Regions from separate parts of the Shinella sedimenti genome, predicted to be linked through region 1. Evidence: predicted binding sites of a transcription regulator. Region 1 holds the regulator's gene; each other region holds the start of a gene.
The links. Region 1 encodes PhoB, which activates phosphate uptake and scavenging genes when phosphate is short. Its sites were predicted from a motif close to TGTCATNNANCTGTCAT; they were not measured.
Positions count from the first base shown of each region.

Region 2: MKI86_RS06730 (LTA synthase family protein) is a predicted target of PhoB. The motif match lies at 5,924-5,940, and genes of this name have one in related genera.
Region 3: phnC (phosphonate ABC transporter ATP-binding protein) is a predicted target of PhoB. The motif match lies at 2,178-2,194, and genes of this name have one in related genera.

Region 1 covers NZ_JAKVIN010000003.1:325,365-333,342, forward strand. Annotated here, with positions in the region: gene pstC (phosphate ABC transporter permease subunit PstC) at 1-346, shown strand, start outside; gene pstA (phosphate ABC transporter permease PstA) at 343-1,671, shown strand; gene pstB (phosphate ABC transporter ATP-binding protein PstB) at 1,685-2,500, shown strand; gene phoU (phosphate signaling complex protein PhoU) at 2,551-3,279, shown strand; gene phoB (phosphate regulon transcriptional regulator PhoB) at 3,299-3,982, shown strand; gene MKI86_RS08990 (GcrA family cell cycle regulator) at 4,109-4,648, opposite strand; gene MKI86_RS08995 (aspartate aminotransferase family protein) at 5,073-6,263, shown strand; gene argF (ornithine carbamoyltransferase) at 6,293-7,204, shown strand; gene MKI86_RS09005 (Hsp33 family molecular chaperone) at 7,401-7,978, shown strand, end outside.
Region 2 covers NZ_JAKVIN010000002.1:535,794-543,771, reverse strand. Annotated here, with positions in the region: gene MKI86_RS06755 (ABC-F family ATP-binding cassette domain-containing protein) at 1-807, opposite strand, end outside; gene MKI86_RS06750 (DUF2865 domain-containing protein) at 1,066-2,154, shown strand; gene bluB (5,6-dimethylbenzimidazole synthase) at 2,147-2,833, opposite strand; cobalamin riboswitch at 2,879-3,093, opposite strand; gene MKI86_RS06740 (NYN domain-containing protein) at 3,143-3,886, opposite strand; gene MKI86_RS06735 (NAD+ synthase) at 4,014-5,693, opposite strand; gene MKI86_RS06730 (LTA synthase family protein) at 5,999-7,903, shown strand; gene MKI86_RS06725 (DUF1003 domain-containing protein) at 7,959-7,978, shown strand, end outside.
Region 3 covers NZ_JAKVIN010000007.1:331,731-339,708, reverse strand. Annotated here, with positions in the region: gene MKI86_RS17905 (alpha-D-ribose 1-methylphosphonate 5-phosphate C-P-lyase PhnJ) at 1-33, shown strand, start outside; gene phnK (phosphonate C-P lyase system protein PhnK) at 30-806, shown strand; gene phnL (phosphonate C-P lyase system protein PhnL) at 809-1,516, shown strand; gene MKI86_RS17890 (DapH/DapD/GlmU-related protein) at 1,513-2,127, shown strand; gene phnC (phosphonate ABC transporter ATP-binding protein) at 2,281-3,141, shown strand; gene phnD (phosphonate ABC transporter substrate-binding protein) at 3,226-4,131, shown strand; gene phnE (phosphonate ABC transporter, permease protein PhnE) at 4,250-5,170, shown strand; gene phnE (phosphonate ABC transporter, permease protein PhnE) at 5,167-6,516, shown strand; gene MKI86_RS17865 (DUF1045 domain-containing protein) at 6,610-7,317, shown strand; gene MKI86_RS17860 (alpha-D-ribose 1-methylphosphonate 5-triphosphate diphosphatase) at 7,320-7,978, shown strand, end outside.

The sequences.
Region 1 (7,978 bases):
GCTCGGTCTCGGTGCCACCCGCTCGGAAACCATCAAGCGGGTCATCATGCCGGCCGCACTGCCGGGCGTTGTCGGTGCACTGCTGATGACTGCCTCGCGCGCTATCGGCGAAACCATGATCGTGGTGCTCGCGGCCGGTGTCGCCGCCCGCATGCAGCTCAATCCGTTCGAGCCGATGACAACGGTGACGGTCAAGATCGTCAACCAGCTGACTGGGGACCTCGAATTCACCTCGCCGCAGACGCTGGTGGCCTTCGCGCTCGGCATCACGCTGTTCGCGATCACGCTTTGCCTGAACATCTACGCCCTCTACATCGTGCGCAAATACCGGGAGCAGTACGAATGAGCCAGGTCTCCACCAGCCCCTCCATGGCTGCCGTCGGCGCCTCCGCCAAGCCCGAACGCCGCGATATCGGCCTGCGTGGCCGCTATGCCGCCGAACGCCGCTTCCGCTTCTACGGAATGGCAGCAATCGCCTTCGGCCTCCTGTTCCTCTTCCTCCTGCTGTTTTCGGTCGTCTCCAAAGGCTACACCGCATTCCAGCAGACGATGATCACGATCCCGGTCGAGTTCTCGCAGCAGATCATCGACAAGAACAACGAGCGCGCCACCAATCCGCAGAAGCTCGTGACCGCGAACTACCCCGTCGTGGCGCGCAACGCGCTCGCCAAGGTGCTCGGCGTCAGCGAAGACGACCGCGCCGGCTTGAAAGCCGTCAACGGCATGATTTCCGACAGCGTGCGGGTGCAGCTGCGCAATCTCGTGACGGCCGATCCGTCGATCATCGGCACGACGCAGAACGTCACCTTCCTGGCGCACGGCGATCTCGACTCCGCCTTCAAGGGGCAGATCGATCTCGGCGTGCCCGAAACGAACCGAAAGGTCTCCGACAAGCAGGTCGGCTGGATGAACCAGCTTGCCGAAAGCGGCGCCCTTTCCAAGCACTTCAACACCGGACTCTTCACCAACGGCGCATCGAGCCGTCCGGAGGCCGCAGGCGTGGGCGTCGCCCTCATCGGTTCGCTCTACATGATGCTGATCGTGCTGGTGCTGTCGCTGCCGATCGGCGTGGCCGCCTCGATTTATCTCGAAGAGTTTGCCCCGAAGAACCGCTTCACGGATCTCATCGAGGTCAACATCAACAACCTCGCCGCCGTACCTTCCATCGTCTACGGTCTGCTCGGTCTCGCCGTCTTCATCAACTTTGCCGGCTTTCCGCGCTCGGCGGCGCTGGTCGGCGGTCTGGTGCTGACCCTCATGACGCTGCCGACGATCATCATCGCGACCCGCGCCGCGCTGAAAGCCGTGCCGCCTTCGATCCGTGCAGCAGCACTCGGGCTCGGTGCCTCCAAGATGCAGACCGTGTTCCATCACGTCCTGCCGCTCGCCATGCCGGGCATCCTGACCGGCACGATCATCGGCCTTGCCCATGCGCTCGGCGAAACCGCGCCGCTGCTCCTCATCGGCATGGTCGCTTTCGTCGCCGACGTCCCGGCAACGCCGATGGACCCGGCAACGGCTCTTCCGGTGCAGATCTACATGTGGGCGAACGAGGCCGAACGCGCCTTCGTGGAGCGCACGTCGGGAGCCATCATCGTGCTCCTCATCTTCCTCATCCTCATGAATGTCGGTGCGATCCTCCTGCGCCGCCGTTTCGAACGACGCTGGTAGAAGGACCGGTCATATGAACATGATGTCAGAAGCAGCAGTCGAGAAAGCCCTGGACAGACAAATGAACGACATTTCCTACAAGATGATCGGCAAGGACGTTTCGGTCTATTACGGCGAGAAGCGCGCCCTCTACGACGTGAACCTCAACGTCCGCGAAAACACCGTTACCGCGCTCATCGGCCCTTCGGGTTGCGGCAAGTCGACGTTCCTGCGCACGCTCAACCGCATGAACGACACGATCGACGGCTGCCGCGTGACCGGCCGCATCACGCTCGACAGCGACGATATCTATGATCCGAACATCGACGTCGTGGAACTGCGCGCCCGCGTCGGCATGGTGTTCCAGAAGCCGAACCCGTTTCCTAAGTCGATCTACGAGAACGTTGCCTATGGTCCGCGCATCCATGGCCTCGCCAAGGCGAAGGCCGACATGGACGCCATTGTCGAGCAGAGCCTGCAGAAGGCCGGCCTGTGGAACGAGGTGAAGGATCGCCTGCACGAAGGCGGCACGGGCCTCTCCGGTGGTCAGCAGCAGCGCCTGTGCATCGCCCGCGCCGTCGCCGTCAGCCCGGAAGTCATCCTGATGGACGAGCCCTGCTCGGCGCTCGACCCGATCGCCACCGCCAAGGTCGAGGAACTGATCCACGAGCTGCGCACCAATTTCACGATCGTCATCGTGACGCACTCCATGCAGCAGGCGGCCCGCGTGTCGCAGCGCACCGCCATGTTCCACCTCGGCAACCTCGTCGAGGAGAACGACACCGACAAGATGTTCACCAACCCGGATGACCAGCGCACGCAGGACTACATCATGGGCCGCTTCGGCTGACGTTTTCGTCGCCTTAGCCCCTGAAACCCGCGTGTATTAAGGACAGAACGATGTCATCGACCCATATTGTCTCGATTTACGACGAAGAACTGAAATATCTCTCCCGCCGCATTTCCGAAATGGGCGGCACGGCCGAGCAGATGGTGGCGGATTCGGTCCGCGCCCTTGTTTCCGCCGATGCGGCGCTGGCCCAGAAGGTCATTTCCGAGGACGTGATCCTCGACAATGCCGAACGCCAGATCAACGAGAAGGCGATCGTCACCATCGCCAAGCGCCAGCCGATGGCGGCGGACCTGCGCGAAATCATGGGCACGATCCGCATTGCCGCGGAGCTGGAGCGCGTCGGCGATCTCGGCAAGAACACTGCCAAGCGCGTGATTGCCGTGCAGAGCTCGGGCATGCCGCGCAAGCTTGCCCGCGGTCTCGAGCATCTGGCCGAACTGGCGCTGATGCAGCTCAAGGAAGTACTCGATGTCTTCGCCACCCGTTCGGTGGACAAGGCCAAGGCCATCCGTGAGCGCGACGACGAGATCGATGCGATCTACACCTCGCTGTTCCGCGAACTCCTGACCTACATGATGGAAGACCCGCGCAACATCACGCCCTGCACCCATCTCCTGTTCTGCGCCAAGAACATCGAGCGCATCGGCGACCATGCGACCAACATTGCCGAAACCATTTATTACATGGCGACCGGCTCCCAGCCCGAGGGCGAGCGCCCGAAGGACGACACCTCGACATCCGTCGTCACGGCCGATGTCTCCGAAGCTTCCGAGTAAACTGGATAGGGTTCTCTACATGGTGCCCAGAATAGCCGTCGTGGAAGATGAGGAGGCGCTGAGCGTCCTCCTGCGTTACAATCTCGAGGCGGAAGGTTTCGAGGTGGATACGATCCTGTCCGGCGACGAGGCGGAGATGCGCTTGCAGGAGCGCATGCCCGATCTTCTCATCCTTGACTGGATGCTGCCTGGTGTTTCCGGCATCGAGCTGTGCCGGCGCCTGCGCCAGCGGCCGGAAACTGAGCGCCTGCCGATCATCATGCTGACGGCGCGCGGCGAGGAGAGCGAACGCGTGCGTGGCCTGGCCACGGGTGCGGATGACTATGTGGTCAAGCCCTTCTCCACGCCGGAACTCGTCGCCCGTGTGCGGGCAATGCTGCGCCGTGCCAAGCCGGAAGTCGTGTCCACGGTGCTGCGCTGCGGGGATATCGAACTCGATCGCGAGACGCATCGCGTTCATCGCCGCACGCGTGAAGTGCGCCTCGGCCCGACGGAGTTCCGCCTCCTGGAATTCCTGATGACCTCGCCCGGCCGCGTCTTCTCACGCTCGCAGCTTCTCGACGGTGTCTGGGGGCATGACATTTATGTCGACGAGCGCACGGTCGACGTGCATGTCGGCCGTCTGCGCAAGGCGCTCAACTTCGCCAACATGCAGGATGTCATCCGCACGGTCCGCGGCGCCGGCTATTCGCTGGAAACCTGAGCGAACGCAATTCCTCCCGAGGACGGAAATGGGCCCTTCGGGGCCTGTTTGCGTCTCGGCGTGCCACTTGCCGCACAAACGAAAACGGAGCCTTCCGGCCCCGTTTCTATTCTTCTGTCGCTAATGTCACCGCGCGCGGCGGCGCTCGGCCGAAGGCTGGTAGGCGAGGCGTTGGTGATAGGTGCAGTACGGCGAGTTGTCAGGGGATTCGCAGCCGCAGAAATGGAAGTCGTCGTTCAGCGGATCGCCGATCGGCCACTTGCAGGTGCGCTCGGTGAGCTGCGTCAGTTCCAGCTTGCGCGACATCGGTACCACGACGTTCTTGCCGCTGATGACGACGGGCAGGTTCTCGGTCTCTACGTCGAAATCGGTGTCGACTTCGTCCTTGGTGAGCGCATTGCCCACCGGCCGGCTGACCGGGCGGGGGGCGTTGGCCGGGCGCGCTGCGAAGTTCGAGGGGCGCGGGGTGGTCGCCGCCGGGCGCTTCGGACGGGCCGAAGCCGGCGTGCCGCCAGCCTTGGCGCGGCCCGGTAGGTTAAGCCGGTGCACCTTGCCGATGACGGCGTTGCGGCTCACGCCGCCGAGCTGCGCAGCGATCTGGCTGGCGCTGAGGCCCTCGCTCCAGAGCTTCTTGAGTTTCTCGACCCGCTCGTCTGTCCAGTTCATGCTCTCGTCTCCGTTCGGCGCTCGCTATGCGGGAATCCCTCATCGCGCCACGAACGAATTCGCAGCCTGAGCGCCCTAACTCTGGTGGTGACTAGTTCCGCCGCATGCAGTCTAGTAATTGGCCCTTAACCTAGAGTCCGGGGGACTCTGTGACAAGAGTCGGGGGAATCGGGGCGAATCGATTTCGGAGTTTTCCCCAACTTGCTGGTAGGGTGTGACTCGATAGCGACACTGTCCATGGATGCCGTGAATCCTCACCCTGCGGGAGGTTCAGTGCGATTTGGAGCTATGCATTTTATTGACATCACGACATGAAATGCAGATAGTGCAGCATGCCGCCGCAAGGCGGCTTTTGATTTTTCTGGCAATCGGAAAGTCAAGCCCCTGAATTTCTTTTCCGCATCCCTTTTGGAGGATACGCGCCATGGCCGATGCCGCGCCGCTCTATGAAACCTATATGCGTGCGCCGCTCCGGTTCACGCACGGGGAGGGCGTCTGGCTGGTCGACGAGAAGGGCGACCGATATCTCGATTTCGCCGCCGGCGTGGCCGTCAGCTCGCTTGGGCATGGTCATCCCCATCTCGTTTCCGCGCTGAAGGAGCAGGCCGACAAGGTCTGGCACCTCTCCAACCTCTATGAGGTTCCGGGTCAGGAAAGCCTCGGCCGGCGGCTGACGGACGCAACCTTCGCGGAAAAGGTGTTCTTCACCAATTCGGGTGCGGAAGCGCTGGAATGCGCGATCAAGACCGCGCGCCGCTACCATTTCGCCAAGGGGCATCCCGGCAAATACCACATCATCACCTTCGAAGGCGCGTTTCATGGCCGCACGATCGCGACCATCGCCGCGGGCGGACAGGAAAAGTACATCGAGGGCTTCGGCCCCAAGGCGGCGGGCTTCCTGAAGGTTCCCTTCGGCGATATCGCCGCCGTAAAGGACGCGATCACCGAGGAAACCGCCGCAATCCTGATCGAGCCCGTTCAGGGCGAGGGCGGCCTCAGGCCGGTGCCGAAGGAGTTCATGCAGGAGCTGCGCCAGCTCTGCGACGAATACGGCCTGCTGCTCATCCTCGATGAGGTGCAGACGGGCGTTGGCCGCACGGGCCGCTTCTTCGCCTATGAGCATTCCGGCGTTGCGCCCGATATCATGGCAATCGCCAAGGGCATTGGCGGCGGTTTCCCGCTCGGTGCGTGCCTTGCGACGGCCGAAGCGGCATCCGGCATGGTGGCCGGCACGCACGGCTCCACCTATGGCGGCAATCCGCTCGCCATGGCCGTCGGCAATGCCGTGCTCGACGTGGTGCTTGCCGATGGCTTCCTGGAGCATGTGCGTGATGTCGCGCTGGTGTTCCGTCAGGGCCTCGCGGCGCTGCAGGATCGCTTCCCTGACATCATCGAGGACGTGCGCGGCGAGGGCCTGATGCTCGGCATCAAGGCGCGGATTCCTGTCGCCGATCTGCTGAAGGCCGTGCGCGCTGAAAAGCTGCTTGCCGTACCGGCGGGCGACAATGTGCTGCGCCTTCTGCCGCCGCTGATCACCACGGCGGAAGATGCACGCGAAGGGCTTGCCCGCATTGAGCGGGCCGCCGAGAAGCTGAGCGCCGCCAAGGCTGCCTGAGCGCACAAGGGACTGGGACAGGATACATCATGGCCAAGCATTTTCTCGATCTTTCCGCCGTTTCGGAAAGCGATCTCCGCGTCATCATGGACGATGCGCATGCGCGAAAGGCCGCCAACAAGGCCGGCACCGAAACCAAGCCTTTGGCCGGCAAGATGCTTGCCATGATCTTCGAGAAACCCTCCACCCGCACGCGCGTTTCGTTCGACGTCGGCATGCGCCAGCTCGGCGGTGAGACGCTGTTCCTGTCGGGCACGGAAATGCAGCTCGGCCGCGCCGAAACGATCGGCGACACGGCCAAAGTCCTGTCGCGCTATGTCGACGCCATCATGATCCGCACGACGGATCATGCACGCCTGCTGGAACTGGCGGAGCACGCCACGGTGCCGGTCATCAATGCGCTGACGGATCTCACGCATCCCTGCCAGATCATGGCCGATGTCATGACCTTCGAGGAGCATCGCGGTTCGAGCAAGGGCAAGACCTTCACCTGGACGGGCGATGGCAACAACGTGCTGCACTCCTTCGTGGAGGGCTCGGCCCGCTTCGGCTACACCATGAAGATGGCCGTGCCGATGGGCTCCGAGCCGGATGACAAGATCCTCAACTGGGCGCGCGACAACGGCGGCAACATCCTGCTCGGGCACGATGCCGAGGCGATGGTCGACGGTGCCGATCTTGTTGTCACCGACACCTGGGTTTCGATGAACCAGGAGCATCGCGCCCGCGGCCACAACATCTTCCAGCCCTATCAGGTCAATCCGCAGCTCATGGCGCGTGCCGGCAAGGATGCGCTCTTCATGCACTGCCTGCCCGCCCATCGCGGCGAGGAAGTCACCGACGAGGTTATCGACGGCCCGCAGTCGGTGGTTTTCGATGAGGCCGAAAACCGCCTGCACGCACAGAAGTCCATCCTCGCCTGGTGCTTCGGAGCCGTTTGAGGCCGTCTTGAAAAACGGCGCTGGCGGCACGATCTAGGGCCTATCGCAGAGGCGTCGCAAGGCGCTTTCACTGGCGCATGCCCGCCTGGTATGGAATGATCCCGGCCGGCAAATGCGCAATCACGATAGAGTGCTGCCCCAAGCGGCCGGGCCTGGCGCCCGCCGGTATCGCGGCGCGTGAAGGAGTAGAATGATGATGGCGGAAACCGCCCTGAAACTCGGTGAACCCGGCTATGCCGGCGATGACCACGTCCTGCCGTTCCAGGTCGAGGGCCTGGATGTGCGCGGCCGCGCCGTGCAGCTCGGCCCGATGCTGGATACCATTCTCGGCCGGCATGATTATCCCGCACCCGTGGCCCGCCTGCTGGCGGAAGCCATCGCGCTGACCGTGCTTCTCGGAACCTCGCTGAAATTCGAAGGCAAGCTGATCGTGCAGACCAAGGGCGATGGCCCGGTCGACCTGCTCGTCGCGGATTTCTCCGCGCCGCAGGATGTGCGCGCCTATGCGCGCTTCGATCAGGCCGCGCTCGATGCCGCCATCGCTGCCGGCGCGACCGAGCCGCATGAGCTGCTCGGCAAGGGCATCCTTGCCTTCACCATCGATCAGGGCGCGCATATGCAGCGCTACCAGGGCATCGTTCCGCTCGACGGCCATACGCTGGAAGAGATCGCCGGCGTCTATTTCCGCCAGTCGGAGCAGATCCCGACCAAGGTGCGCCTTGGCGTCGCCGAGCTGTACGACCGTGATGCCGATGGCAAGGCGCGTCATCGCTG
Region 2 (7,978 bases), on a different contig from region 1:
CCGCTTGCGGCGGCCGGCACTGTCCCTGCGAGCCTGGCGCTCGGCGGTCGCCTGCATGGTGCGCGCCACCTCGTCGGCGTGCTTTTCCGCATCGGCGAGATCGCGGTGCGCCGCGGCCAGTTCGAGCGCCTTGCGCCGCCGGTAGGCGCTCCAGTTTCCGCCGTAGCTGTTGGCGCCGAGTGATGTCAGCTCCACGATGACGTCCATCGTCTCCAGCAATTCGCGGTCATGGCTGACGATCACCGCGCCGGCCCGCCAGCCGGCAAGCAGGTCAATCACCGCCTGCCGGCCTTCGCGATCGAGATTGTTGGTCGGTTCATCGAGCAGCAGGAAATCCGGCTCACGGAACACCAGCGCCGCGAGGGCCGCTCGCGTGCGCTGCCCGCCGGACAGGGCCGAAAGTGGGGTTTTAGGCTCCACTTGGAGCCCAACGCGCGCGAGAGCGGCGGAGAACCGCGCCTCCACGGTCCAGTCGGCATCGGCAAGCTCGTCGGCTTCGGCCACGCCGCGTTCGGCGCGGGCGAGAAGATCGAGCATGTCAGCGATGCCGAAAAGATCGGCGACGGCTTCCCCCGCTGCAACCTGCACGGTCTGGCGCAGCAGACCGATCGCCCCGTCAACAGTCACGGTCCCGGATTGCGGTGCGAGCTCGCCCGTGACGAGCCTGAGCAACGTTGTCTTGCCGACGCCGTTGCGTCCGACAAGGCCGGTGCGCTCGGCACCGAAGGTCAGGTCGAGATTGGTAAGAAGCGTGTTCCCGTCAGGCGCGGACCACAAGATTTTGGAAAGCGTTATGGAGTGCGGCATGGATGTGGATATCCCCGATGACAAAACGAAGTCGGTTTGCGGTCGGGTTGAAATCCATGAAGCACCATCCGGTCGGTATTGAAGATGCCGCAATTTAGGGTGTGACTTGGGCCGTTGCAAGGCAGGCGCCCAGTGTGGCCGTTAAGCACGAATGCCGGTCGGCGTTGCACTCGCTCCGGCACGCCCTATGATAAGATAGGAAATGCCGGTTTTCGCCGGCCGTTTCGACATGCTCTAAGATCGATAGGGATCGTTACCGTGAAGCGACGCAGCCGCTTCCTGTTTGCCGTCGCAACCGGCCTGTCGCTTCTTTCTTCCGGCGGCACGGCGGCGGCGGACGTGTGCCAGCGCCTCAAGGCGGAACTGGCGAGCCTGCCCAAGGTCGTGGTCGATACCTCGAACGCCCGCAAATATGCGTCCGCCATCGCACGCCAGAACATCCAGCTGAGGCAAGCGAAAAGCGATCAGCGCCGCCTGCGCTGCTCCAGCGGCAGCATCATCGTGATCGGCGGCGCCAATGCCGATGCCTGCGCCACGCTCGCCACCGTCATCGGCAAGATGGAGCAGAACCTCCAGATCCTCGACAGCAAGCGGCGTGAGCTGTCGGGCGGCGGCGCGTCGAAGGCCAGACGCAACCGGCTGATCTCCTCGCTGGAGACCGAGGGCTGCAACGATGCGAAGGTGACGCCTGTTGCCGCAACCGAGCGTCTGCGCACGCTCGACGAAACGCGCACCCTGCCGCTGGGAACCGCGCCCGAAGGCAGCGACCGGCTGCAGTTGCGCTCGCTGGGCGGGAATGCCGGCCATGGCAACCTGCGCACCGTATGCGTGCGCACCTGCGACGGCGGTTTCTTCCCGATTTCCTCCAACGCCTCGCCGATGGACTTCCGCCGCGACCAGCAGGTCTGCGCGATGATGTGCCCACAGACCGAGACGGAACTCTATTACCACGCGATGGGGCGCGGACAGGAAACCGAGCAGATGACCTCCACGGTCAGCGGCCGCACCTATGTTGAATTGCAGAACGCCTTTGCCTACCGCACGCGCGACCTTTCCAAGCCCGGCGCCTGCGGCTGCAACCTCTCGGCTTACTATCAGGAGATGATCAAGCGCGAAAAGGCGGCACGCGGCGAGATGACGACGGAAACCGCACCGGATGGCGGCTCCGGCTCCGTAACCACCATCCAGACGCAGCCACGCAAGGACGAGGCAAAGGTTTCGGCCAAGGCGGAGGAGCGTGATTACGACCCGTCCAAGCACAAGGTGCGCACGGTCGGCCCGGCCTTCCTGCCGGAAAATGAATCCGCAATCGACCTCGGCCGTCCCGCAGGCGCCGACGTCAACTGATGTCCGGCCAGCGCTCTTCGAAGACCAGGTCCTCCAGTGGCAGACGCTGCCGCCAGCCCTTCACGGCCAGCTCCGGTTCGCCATAGAGCTGCTCGACGAAACCAACGCATAGCCAGGCGACGATCTCGATATGATTGGGGATGCCAAGGATCGTGCGGATATCGCTGTCGTGGAAGATGCTGACCCAGCCGACGCCCACCCCTTCCGCGCGCGCCGCAAGCCAGAGGTTCTGTACGGCGCAAACGGTGGAATAGACGTCCATGCGCGGATTGTGCGTTCGCCCCAGCACGACGGACCCTGCCCGCGTCGGATCGCAGGTCACGCAGATGGAAAGCGGCGCCTTCAGAATGCCCTCGAGCTTCAGCGCACGATAGCGTTCTTGCTGCTCGCCCGAAAACATCGCCTCCGCCTCCGCATTGGCCTTGAGAAAAGCCGCATGCACCGCCTGACGGGTCAGCAGATTGCGCACGAGAAGGAAGTTCCATGGCTGCATGAAACCGACCGACGGTGCGTTGTGTGCCGCCTGCAGCAGCCGCCGAACCAGATCGTCCGGTAAGGGATCAGGCAGGAACTGGTCGCGCACGTCGCGGCGCGTTTCGATGGCGCGGTAGACGGCCTGCTTTTCCTCATGCGGAAAAGCGCCCGCCCGGACCAGAAGGTCCAACGGTTCGGTTCGCATCGTCATCTCCCCAACAATGCGCAAAACCTGCCGCCGTCCGCGCGGTTCGGTCTATCTTGCCAGGCCGGTCTTCTGACTTCGGTTCACACGACTTCGAACTGCCTTCCCGGTTGAACAACCAGTGGCAAAACCCTGAATCGATTCAAGGTTTTAGAGTGAAGCCATCCCCGTCACAGCGTTGGGCACGTACCGGATCTGGGTCTCCCCGCACCGGTTTCCCGATTCTCCCGCAAGCGGGCACCTGACGTCCGGATTGTGCACGACACGACTGCGTGATCAAGTCCGCGTGTTCAAAACGCTGTTGTCGCCTCAGCCGTTATCGACCACTTTCTTGAGGGGCTGTGCCTTCAGACGGGCCTTGCGGTTCTTGTCGGCGAGTTCGGCGCCGGAAAAGGCCAGAAGCTTGCAGAGCTGGTTGTGACCATACGACTTCAGATCGAAGTTCGGTTGACACGCGTTCAAGGTCTTCATGAGGTCCGGCAGCGCAACCCATGGACCATCCAGCGGCGGCGCCTCGACGAAAATGCGTTGCAGGAGTTCACTCTTTAACGCGCGGCGAACATCTGGCGCCTGTATTGCAACAGTCTTTTCGGTGATTTTCACCGGCGCTGGACTTGGGTCGGGCTTTACAGCGCCGATGGTCCTGAAGACGTCAAAAGCCGTCTGAAACCGGCTCGAGGCCTTTGAGCACGCCATTCCAACGGCGATCTTGCCAGCGCGCCGAATTCGCATTGCCAACTGGGTGAAGTCGCTATCGGCGGTGGCGAGGCAGAACACATCCACTTGCCCCGAATGAAGTTCGTCCATGGCATCGATCACCATGGCGATATCAGCGCCGTTCTTGCCATTCGCCCCGGCCACGGTCTGCCGGGACGTGAGGGCGTGAAGTGCGGCGGCATCCAGCCACGGCTTGAGGGATGAATTCGAGAAGTCTCCATAGATACGGCGATCAAGCAGCAGGCCGTGCTTCGTCGCTTCTTCGATAAGCGTGGCGGCGGCGCGCGAAGGCACGTTCTCTGCATCGATAAAAAGGACAGCCCTGCGTTGCGCCATACCCACTCCCCGAGAAGGAATGCATATTAGCACTGACCTCTCTGTCTGCAATCAGAGAGGTTACATTTCGATCGCACAGGTTAACGCACAACTACCAGACGCAGAAAGACCGCCAGTACCGCGCCCCTCATCCCCGGTCGCGGAAGCGGTTGGTGATGGGGTAGCGGCGGTCGCGGCCGAAATTCTTGCGGGTGATCTTGACGCCGGGCGCGGACTGGCGGCGCTTGTATTCAGCGATGTAGAGCAGGTGCTCGATCCGGTGGACGGTTGCCGCGTCGTGGCCGCGCGCCACAATCTCCTCCGTGCCCATCTCCAACTCGACGAGGCATTCGAGAATGTCGTCAAGAACAGGATAGGGCGGCAGGGAATCCTGGTCGGTCTGATTGGGCCGCAGCTCGGCCGACGGCGCCTTGTCGATGATATTGTGCGGGATTACCTCACCCGTCGGCCCCAGCGCGCCGGGCGGCACATACTGGTTGCGCCAGCGCGACAGCGCATAGACCTGCATTTTGTAGAGGTCCTTGATGGGGTTGAAACCGCCGTTCATGTCGCCGTAGAGCGTGGCATAGCCGACCGACATTTCCGACTTGTTGCCCGTCGTGACCACCATCGAGCCGAACTTGTTGGAAATCGCCATCAGGATCGTGCCGCGCGTGCGGCTCTGGAGGTTTTCCTCGGTGATGCCTTCCTCGGTGCCCTCGAAGGTCTCTGACAGCGCGGAAAGGAAGCCGGTCACGGGTGCCTCGATCGGCACGATGTCGTAACGGCAACCCAGCGCCTTGGCGCAATCGGCAGCATCCTTCAGAGAATCCTCCGAAGTGTAACGGTAGGGCAGCATCACACAGCGCACGCGCTCCTCGCCCAGCGCATCGACGGCGATGGCCGCGCAGATCGCCGAATCGATGCCGCCGGACAGGCCGAGCACGACGTTCTTGAAGCCGTTCTTGTTGACGTAGTCGCGGAAGCCGAGAAGGCAGGCGCGGTAATCCGCCTCCTCGCGCTCGGGAATGCGCGACATCGGGCCGCTGTCGCAGACCCATCCGCCGCCCTGCCGCTTCCAGGTCGTGAGCGCGATGGTTTCCTCGAACTGGCTCATCTGGAAGGCCAGCGTCTTGTCGGCGTTGAAGGCGAAGCTTGCGCCGTCGAAAACAAGCTCGTCCTGCCCGCCGAGCTGGTTGGCATAGAGCAGCGGAAGGCCGGTCTCGATGACCTGCTTCAGCACGACCTGGTGGCGGATATCGACCTTGCCGCGATAATAGGGCGAGCCGTTCGGCGACAGCAGGATTTCCGCGCCGCTTTCCGCCAGCGTCTCGCAGACGCCGAGTTCGCCCCAGATGTCCTCGCAGATCGGGATGCCAAGGCGCACGCCACGGAAATTCACCGGACCCGGCATCGCGCCCTGATCAAAGACGCGCTTCTCATCGAATTCGCCGTAGTTCGGCAGGTCCACCTTGTCGCGGACCGCGATGACCTTGCCGGCATCGAGAACGGCGACGGCATTGTAGCGGCCGGTCTCGTCCTGCCGCGGAAAGCCGATAATGACGCCCGGGCCGCCATCCGCAGTGTCTGTGGCAAGATCATCGATAGCGCGACGGCAGGCCTTCAGGAAGGCCGGCTTCAGCACGAGATCCTCCGGCGGATAGCCGGAGATGAAAAGTTCCGTCAGCAGAAGCAGGTCGGCGCCCTGCGTTGCGGCATCCGCGCGAGCGGCGCGCGCCTTGGCCAGATTGCCGGCCACGTCGCCAACCGTCGGGTTCAACTGCGCGACAGCAATGCGCAGCGTCGTCTTTTCAGTCTCGGAAGTCATCTCTGCGGACCCGTCTCCTCTTGTGTCCGGTCGTGCAGGCCACACGCTCGAACCGTCGCAAGCTCTTTAGAGCATCCTGCAAGCTTTGGGAATGAACAGCCGCACCGATTGGAAACCCCTGTTGTGAAAGCCCGTAAGCCAGCATGCAGCCGACAACCATTGCTGCGCGGCAACAGACTGAACCAAAGCGTGTGGGCAACGTTAAGGGAAGCGTTCATCTCCTGTTCAAGATGACATCCATATGACAGAGAGACGAAAGTTTTGTGAAATCGGAGAAGGCCTTGGCCCTGTTCACGACCGCAGCGGTGGCAATCGAAGCCACGGGGAAACATCCTGACAGGGTGGGTTTTCTCGCGCGCCACGCCAAGACGCTGGCGGTTTTGCGATCCCTGATCGTCTCCGGCATCCTGGCGCTCGCCACGGTGGTCACAATCGAGCTTATCACGCGCGGCTCCATCCAGCAGACCTACGTCTATCTCACTAATCTCCAGCAGCCCGGCTGGACGACGACGGGCGTGTTCTTTCTACTCTATCTCGCACTGGATGCGCTGATCGGGCGGCAGCACAAGGCCGTGCTGCTGGTCTCGCCCCTCGTTATCCTGATGGGCGTGATTTCGCAGCAGAAGCAGGTCTTTCTCACCGATCCGCTCTACCCGACCGACCTGCTTTTCGGCCGCCAGATCCTGGAACTGATGCCCGTGCTGGTGCAGGACCGTCCATGGACCGCGGCCGCGCTCGCGCTTGCCGTCGCCATGGGCGTCGCAGGCCTTATCGGCCTGTGGATCTTTGCCTGGCGCCGGTTCCGTCCGCTGACCCGCAAGGAACGTCTGGCGCGCCTTGCGCTTGCGGTGCCGCTGCTTGCCGGCTTCGCCTCCATCATGGACTACAATGAGTTCTCCTGGATGCGCGACCGCCTGAAGATTTTCCCGATCATGTGGGATCAGGCCGAGAACTACCGTCACAACGGCTTCATGATGGCCTTCGCCATCAACCTGCCCATGGCCAATGTGCAGGCCCCCTCGGGCTACATGGTTGATGCCATCGACAAGATTCCGTCCAAGCCTCTGCCTGCCGGCACCTCCCATCGCACGAAGCCCGATGTCATTGTCGTCATGAGCGAGTCGCTCTGGGATCCGACGCGGCTGGAGAGCGTGAAGCTTTCGCCCGACCCGATGCCGGTCATCCGCGAAAACGAGGGCGGCAACGTCTTCTCGCCGGAATTCGGCGGCCTCACCGCCAATGTCGAATTCGAGGCGCTGACGGGCTTCTCCAATGCCTTCCTGCCGACGGGCAGCATTCCCTACCAGCAGTATGTGCGTAAGCCCATCCCGTCGCTCGCCACCTTCTTCCGCGCGGAGGGGTATACGGCACGCGCCATCCACCCGTTCTCGGGCTGGTTCTGGAATCGCTCCAGCGTCTACAAGGCGTTTGGTTTTGAGACCTTCAAGGATGTCGACAAGATGCCGCCGCTGGCAAAGCGTGGCAACTTCACGTCTGACGAGGCGCTGACAAAGGAAATCATCCGCCAGGCCGATATGCAGGAAGATCCGTTCTTCTTCTTCACCGTCACGCTCCAGGGCCACGGCCCCTATGACGATGGCCGTTACGCCAAGACCGATATCGGTGTCGAGGGCAAGCTCGATCCGCGCAGCGAGCGCATGCTGGCAAGTTATGCCCAGGGCGTGAAGGAAGCCGACGACAGCCTCAAGATGCTGATGGACTGGGCGAAGCAGCGCGACCGCGAGACGATCATCGTCGTCTTCGGCGATCATCTGCCGCCGCTCAACACGGTCTATCAGAATTCCGGCTACATGAAGGGCGTCACAGCCTCGCGCAAGGGTACGCCCGAGCAGATGAAGAAGGAACACGAGACCCCGCTCGTCGTCTGGTCCAACAAGACCGGCGCCCAGAAGGATATCGGCACGATCAGCCCGGCGTTCCTTTCCTACTACGTCCTCAAAGAAGCCGGCTTCGAACACCCCTACTACACCGGGTTCCTCGGCGCTGTGCACGACAAGCTGCGCGTCATAGACCGCTACATGCTGATCGACGCCAAGGGCAAGGCAACGACCGACTGGTCGCGCAAGAAGACGATCGACCCGCTGGTGCGCGATTTCCGCTTCCTGCAGCACGACATCATGTTCGGCAAACAATACGGCCTGGAACGGTTCTTCGATTCCCATGCGGAACTGATGAGCGCGGGCTACTGATTTTCGCCGGAAAAGCGCTAGGTTAGGCTCCGATTCGCTTTTTCGGAGCCCAACCATGAAATCTCTCGACGACGC
Region 3 (7,978 bases), on a different contig from region 1:
CATCTAGCTTATGACAAGGACGCCGCCGAATGACTGATGCTCCTCTTCTCAAGGTCTGCGATATCTCGAAGTTTTATGGCGCGCGCATCGGGTGCCGGAATGTCTCCTTCGATCTGTGGCCGGGCGAAGTGCTGGCCATCGTCGGCGAATCCGGGTCTGGCAAGACGACGCTGCTCAATTGCCTCGCCACCCGGCTGATGCCGAGTTCAGGTTCCGTCGAATACCGCATGCGCGATGGGCAGATGCGCGACCTCTCCCGCATGAGCGAGGCGGAGCGCCGCTTCCTGATGCGCACGGACTGGGGCTTCGTGCACCAGAACCCGGCGGACGGCCTGCGCATGGCTGTCTCGGCTGGTGCCAATGTCGGCGAACGGCTGATGGCCGTCGGCGAGCGGCACTACGGCAATATCCGCGAGACGGCCGGCGACTGGCTGCGGCGGGTGGAGATCAGCGTGGACCGCATAGACGATCAGCCGCGCGCCTTCTCCGGCGGCATGCGTCAGCGTCTGCAGATTGCCCGCAACCTGGTGACGTCACCAAGGCTGATCTTCATGGATGAGCCCACCGGCGGTCTCGATGTCTCGGTTCAGGCACGCCTGCTCGATCTCCTGCGCGGCCTCGTCCAGGATCTCGGTCTTTCGGCGATCATCGTCACGCACGACCTTGCCGTGGCGCGCCTGCTGTCGCACCGCATGATGGTTATGAAGGATGGCCTCGTCATCGAACAGGGCCTGACCGACCGCGTGCTGGACGATCCGCGCGAAGCCTATACCCAGCTCCTCGTTTCCTCGATCTTGCAGGTGTAACCATGCCGACTCCTCTCGTCGTTTCCGATGTCGCCAAGAGCTTCACCATGCATCTGCGCGACGGTATCCGGTTGCCGGTCATGTCCAAGGTGACTTTTTCAGTAAAAGCGGGCGAATGCGTCGTGCTGGGCGGTCCGTCCGGCATCGGCAAGAGTTCGCTTCTCAAGATGGTCTACGGCAACTATGCGGTTGACGGTGGCCAGATCCTGATAGAGCACGGTGGCCGCCTGCTCGATCTGGCGAGTGCCGATCCGCGCACCATTCTGTCGGTGCGCCGCGCAACACTTGGCTATGTCAGCCAGTTCCTACGCACCGTGCCGCGCGTCGCGGCCGTCGATGTCGTGGCCGAGCCGCTCACGGCGCGGGGCACTGATGCGGTTGAGGCGAGGGGGATGGCCGAGGTCATGCTGGCGCGGCTCAACCTGCCGCGTGAACTCTGGCAACTGCCACCCGCCACGTTCTCCGGCGGAGAGCAGCAGCGCGTCAACATCGCACGCGGTTTCATCACCGATCACCGCATCCTCCTGCTGGACGAGCCGACCGCGTCGCTCGATGCGAGGAACCGGACTGTCGTGGTGGACATGATCGAGGAGAAGAAGGCGGCAGGCGTGGCGCTTCTCGGCATCTTTCACGACGAGGATGTGCGCGAAAGAGTTGCCGACCGCATCGTGGACGTCTCCGCCTTCTCACCGCGAAAGGTCGTCGCATGACGAAGCTTTCCGAAACGCCACTGATCCACCCGACGGCGGTCGTCTCCGATACGACGCTCGGCCGTTATACCGAGATCGCCGAGAACTGCCGCATCAGCGAGGCGGAGATCGACGACTATTCCTACATCATGGAGGGCGGCTCCGTCTGGTGCGCGACGATCGGCAAGTTCGTCAACATTGCCGCTTCCGTGCGCATCAACGCGACGAACCATCCGATGTGGCGCGCAACGATGCACCACTTCACCTATCGCGCCAGCGACTACTGGCCTGATGCAGACCACGAGGCGGATTTCTTCGCCTGGCGGCGCGAGCATCGCGTCACCATCGGACATGACGTCTGGATCGGTCACGGTTCCACCGTCCTGCCGGGTGTCACGATTGGCAATGGTGCGGTCGTCGGCTCCGGCGCCGTCGTCACCAAGGACGTCGAACCCTACACCATCGTCGGCGGTGTTGCGGCGAAAGTCATTCGTGAGCGCTTCCCGCGAAGTATCGCAGAACGCATGGAAAAACTTGCCTGGTGGGATTGGGATCATGCCCGGCTGCGCAGCGCGCTCGACGACTTTCGCAAACTTGACGCAGAAGCCTTCCTATCCTGCTACGGCGGGTGAGGAGGCGAGCCGCGATGCCTGAAAACCAGGCCTGTGGACTGTTATTTTTCCGACATGGAACTGACATGGCCCCTTCATCAACGACGTTTAGAGCCAGTCCCGAAAGCGACAGGACCCAAGCCCGGGCGCCGAGCGAAGGAAGAGGGAGCTGCCATGTTCCGACTGAAGAATGTCACCCGCCGTTTCGGCGAGCGCGTTGCCGTCGACAACGTGACGTTCGACATCCCGCAGGGGCAGATGGTCGGCGTCATCGGCCGTTCGGGTGCCGGCAAGTCGACCATGCTGCGCATGATCAACCGCCTTGCCGATCCGAGCGAGGGCACGATCCACTTCAACGATATCGAGGTGTCGTCGCTGCGCGGCTCGGCGTTGCGCAACTGGCAGCGCGATTGTGCGATGATCTTCCAGCAGTTCAATCTCGTACCGCGCCTGGATGTGCTCACAAACGTCATGCTCGGCCGCCTGAACCACCGTTCGACGGTCCTCAGCCTTCTGAGCATTTTCAGCCACGAGGAACGGATCATGGCGATTGCGGCTCTTGAACGGCTCGGCATCGAGCAGACGGCGCTTCAGCCCGCCGGCACGCTGTCCGGCGGACAGCAGCAGCGTGTGGCGATCGCCCGCGCGCTGATGCAGAACCCCAAGATGCTACTGGCCGACGAGCCGATCGCCTCGCTCGATCCGCTGAACGCCAAGATCGTCATGGACGCGCTGCGCGACATCAACGAGCGCGAAGGCATCACCGTCGTTACCAACCTGCATACTCTCGATACGGCGCGCGCATATTGCGAGCGCATCATCGGCATGTCGGGCGGTCGCGTGGTCTTCGACGGCCCGCCCCGTGAGCTGAATGCCGAAGCTGTGCGCAAGATCTACGGCACGGGTTCCGATGGTTCGGAGATCGACGAGAGCGTCACGTCCACCGCCATTCGCAACCCTGCCCGCCAGGACAACGACCATAGCACTGACAAGGAATCCGCCAGCCCCACACCGCTGGCACTGGCTGGTCTCTGACCCGCCGGGATCGAACGCCCGCGTCAAGGGCACCACAGACCGACAGGATTCGACTGCCGGCGAGGCCGGCAAAAGGAGAACGCAATGTTGAAGAAAGCTCTGCTCGCCGCCGTCGCGATTGCCGTAACGGCCGGTTCCGCCACGGCTCAGGACGTCAAGGTCCTGCGCATCGGTCTCGACGGCTCGGAAAACGAGGCCGATCAGATCCGCAACACCCAGTGCGTTGCCGACGGCCTGAAGGCCGCGACCGGCGTGCCGGAAGTCCAGATCTTCCCGTCGCCGGACTATAACGGCGTTATTCAGGGCCTGCTCGGCGGCACGATCGACATCGCCTCGATGGGCGCGTCGTCCTACGCCGCCATCTACCTTCAGGATCCGAAGGCCGTCGACCCGATCCTGACCTACACCCAGTCGGACGGCTCCAGCGGCTATTATTCGATCATGGTTGCCCGCAAGGATTCCGGTATCAAGACGCTGGCCGACGCCAAGGGCAAGAAGATCGGCTTTGCGGACCCGGACTCCACCTCCGGCTATCTCGTTCCGAGCGTGACGCTGCCGAAGGAAATCGGCATGCCGGTCAAGGAATACTTCTCTGAAACCGGCTTCGGCGGCGGCCACGAGAACCTCGTTCTCGCCGTTCTCGACGGCAAGTTCGACGTCGGCACGACCTTCGGTTCGGGCGTCGGAAAATGGGAAGAGGGCTATACGGGCGGCAACCTCTACCAGATGGTCAACAAGGGCAATCTCGACATGGACGACATCGTCGAAGTCTGGAAGTCGCCGCTGATCCCGAACGGTCCGCTGATGGTGTCCAACAAGCTGGCGGACGACATGCGCGCCAAGGTCGAGCAGTATTTCGTCGAACTGCCGAAGAAGGACCTCGCCTGCTTCCAGTCCTACACGCAGGGCGCCAACAAGGACTACATCAAGGTCGACCAGTCGTTCTACCAGACGATCATCGACGCTCGTAAGTCCGTCATCGGCGGCTGATCGCCATCAAAAAACGGGTGGCGCTTCAGGCGCCATCCGTCCCACAGGAGAAAGCGGCATGGCGTCCGGCACAGCTGAAAACACGATGAGCGGTCTTGGACCGTCCGCCGCCGCGGTGATGCGGCACCATCAGCAACAGCTGAGGACGCGGCGGATCTATACCGCCATCGCGATCATCGTCTTCCTCGTGGCACTCTGGGCGTCGCTCGATTTCGCCAACAGTGCGAATTCCGGCAAGTTCTTCGAACGTCTGCCCTACGTCTTCGATTTCATCCGAAATTTCGTGCCCGATAGCCCGATGGAAATCGTGCGGGCGATGTTCGACCTGCCGTCGCCCTATGCAGATGGGTCGCTGCGTTATGATTACACGTCCGAGCGGGTCTACATCGCCGACGGCTTCTACATCCCGCATTTCATCTACCAGCTGATCATCACCGTGAACATCGCGCTGATCGCGACGATCATCGGCTTCGGGCTGGCCTTCCTGCTGTGCTTCTTTGCCTCCACCAATCTCGTCGGCGCGGGCGCTACGCGCTGGGTCGTGCGGCGTATCATGGAAGTCATGCGCGCCTTTCCGGAAATCGTGGTCGCCGGTCTTCTGACCGCCATCCTGTCCATCGGGCCGATTGCCGCAATCGTGGCGATCACCATCCACACGATCGGCGCGCTCGGAAAGCTGTTCTTCGAGGTCGTGGAGAATGTTGACATGCGGCCGGATGAGGGGCTGCGGGCCACCGGCGCAAGCTGGGTCGAGCGGGTGCGCTACGCTATCGTTCCCCAGGTCCTGCCGAATTTCGTGTCCTACACGCTGCTGCGCGCCGAGATCAACGTGCGCGCCTCGACCATCATCGGGGCCGTCGGCGGCGGCGGGATCGGCGAGGTGTTCCGCCTTGCCATCGGCCGCGACCATGCCGCCAAAACCTACGCGATCGTCATCCTCCTGCTCGTCACCATCATCGCGGTCGACCAGTTCTCGTCGTGGCTGCGCCGGCGCCTGATCGGCCAGCAGTTCCTGGACACCGCACGGGGAGCCGTCTGATGTCGACAACCATGATCCACGCCGCCGAGCGCGACCGGCTTCTGGCCACCTATCCCGATATCTTCCGGCGCAGTTTCTGGCAGCGTTGGGGGCTGGCGTTGTGTGTCGGTACTACCGTTCTCTATCTCGCCATCTGCTTTGCAGCCTTCAATGTCGGTCCGGCCTTCATGCAGGGGCGCTGGGACCGTGCCGCCATCTATGTGCAGGATTGGTATTCCTGGCGCGCGCAGCCGCGTCTGCGCTTCGTCGATGGTGCCGTCGTGCCGCAATGGTCGAGCCGCCGGCAATATCCCGAGGGTGCGGATATCGACTGGCTTCGTCCGATGGCCGACGGTGGTTACAGCGTGATCTATGAAGGCGAGGCTAACCGGCTGGATGTCCATCCCGACCGGGTTGATGTCCTTGTTGGCGGCACAGTCTATCCGGTCGACATCACCGCGGAGGGTGTGGCGCCGCCGGAGGGAACGCCCGCAGGCGTTGTTTTCGACGGCACGAAGGTGATGGTCGATTATGGCTTCGAGGGCAGTGCCGAGATCCGCGGATCGCAGGTCTATGTCCAGCGCCGGTTCCTCGGCTGGGCCAACTTCTTCTTCGATATCCGTTCGCCCTTCTGGGGAAAATCGTTCGGCGAGATCGTGAACCTCGCGCTCCTTGCCGAGCGCGTCGATGCGGATCGTTCGAACATCCGCCATATGGTCGATGACTTTCTCGGCAACACCGCCTGGCAGCACGCCGACATTTTGTCCAAGCTGCTCCAGACGCTGGTGATGGCGTTCGTCGGCACGCTTCTCGGCACAGTGTTCGCGTTGCCGCTCGCCTTCATCGCCGCCCGCAACATCACCCTGAACCGCGCCGCGAACTGGGGCATGAAGCGGCTCTTCGATTTCCTGCGGTCGATCGACATGCTGATCTGGGCGCTGTTCTTCACGCGTGGGTTCGGCCCGGGGCCGATCCCCGGTATCGCCGCCATCTTCTTCACGGATACGGGCGCGCTTGGTAAGGTCTATGCCGAGGCGCTGGAGAATGTCGACGATAAGCAGCGAGAGGGGGTGAAGTCCGTCGGGGCATCGTCCATAGCCGTCAACCGGTTCGGCGTGCTGCCGCAGGTTCTGCCGGTCTTCGTCTCCCAGTCGCTTTATTTCTGGGAATCGAACACCCGGTCTGCGACGATCATCGGCGCCGTTGGTGCCGGCGGCATCGGCCTGAAGCTGCTGGAGGCGATGGGCACGAATGCCGATTGGGACAAGGTAGCCTATATGGTGGTGCTGATCCTCCTCGTCGTCTTCGTGTTCGATGGTATTTCCAATGCGCTGCGGTCGCGGCTGATCGGAAAACCGATGCATTGATGGCGTGGCGGCATGATGCTGCCACAGGAATCCTTTCATGATCCGGCGTCGCCTTCACGAGCGGCGTCGAACGAGTTTCACAGGAATGAGCCTTTGCGATACGCCCTTTACTTCACCCCGCCTGCCAGCGACCCGCTGACGCTTGCCGCCCAGCGCTGGCTGGGACGGAACGCCTTTACCGGCGCGGCTCTCGAACAGCCGGCCGTTAGCGGCTTCGAGGCGTCGGCCATGGCAGGGCTGACGGCAGATCCGCGCCGCTATGGTTTCCACGCCACCCTGAAGGCGCCGTTCGCATTGGCCGAAGGCCGCAGCGAAGCCGAGCTTGTCGCCGAACTCGGCCGTTTCGTGTGCGAGATGGAAGCTGTCGATATTCCGCAACTCGTCGTCGGACGTCTCGGGTCCTTCTTCGCACTGGTGCCCGGCGATCATTGCGCGCCGTTGCAAAGCTTTGCCGGCGAGGTCGTCCGGCGCTTCGAACGTTTTCGCGCGCCGCTCACCTCTGCCGACATTGCGCGCCGCAGGCCGGATGAGCTGGGTACCGCAGAGCGCCAAAATCTGGTGCAGTGGGGCTATCCTTATGTCTTTGACGAGTTCCGCTTCCACATGACGCTGACCGGCCGCGTCCCGGCCGAAGGTCGAGATGGAATGGAGGCCGCCCTTCTCGACCATTTCGCCGATTTCCATGACCGCCCGCTGACGCTTGGCGGGCTGGCACTCTTCCGAGAGCCGTCGCGCGGCGCCGATTTCACCGTCCATTCGCTCTTCCCTCTAGGCGGAGCCATCAACAGAAAGACTGCATGAAGATGACCCGCGAAACCATTCTTTCCAATGCGAAAATCATACTTGAGGATCGGGTTCTCAGTGGCTCACTGATCATGCGCGACGGCCTCATCGCCGATATCTCCGAAGGTCCGTCAACGGTCGGCGAAGACATGGAAGGCGATTTCCTTATTCCTGGTCTTGTCGAGCTTCACACCGACCACCTCGAGGCGCATTATTCGCCGCGTCCCGGCGTCCGCTGGGGCAAGACCGCAGCGATCCAGTCCCATGATGCGCAGGTGGTCACGTCAGGTATAACTACCGTCTTCGATTGTCTGCGCATGGGCTCGGATGCGGACGGTGGTTTCGAAAAGGGCGAGATGCGCGCCATGGCCGACGCGCTCTCCGAGGCGCAGGCCGAAGACCGTTTGCGCGCGGAACATCTCATTCATCTTCGGTGTGAAGTTTCTACTGATAACGTATTGGATCATTACGCAGAATTCGAGAACGATCCCATGGTCCGTCTCGTCTCCCTGATGGATCACGCGCCGGGGCAGCGGCAATTCCAGACCATGGACCAGTACGTTCTCTACTACCAGAAGAAGCGCGGTCTTTCGGATGCCGAGTTCGCGGGATTCTGCAAGCGGCAGCAGGAGCTTTCGGCTCGCTATGCCAAACCGCATCGCGATGCCATCGCCGCATC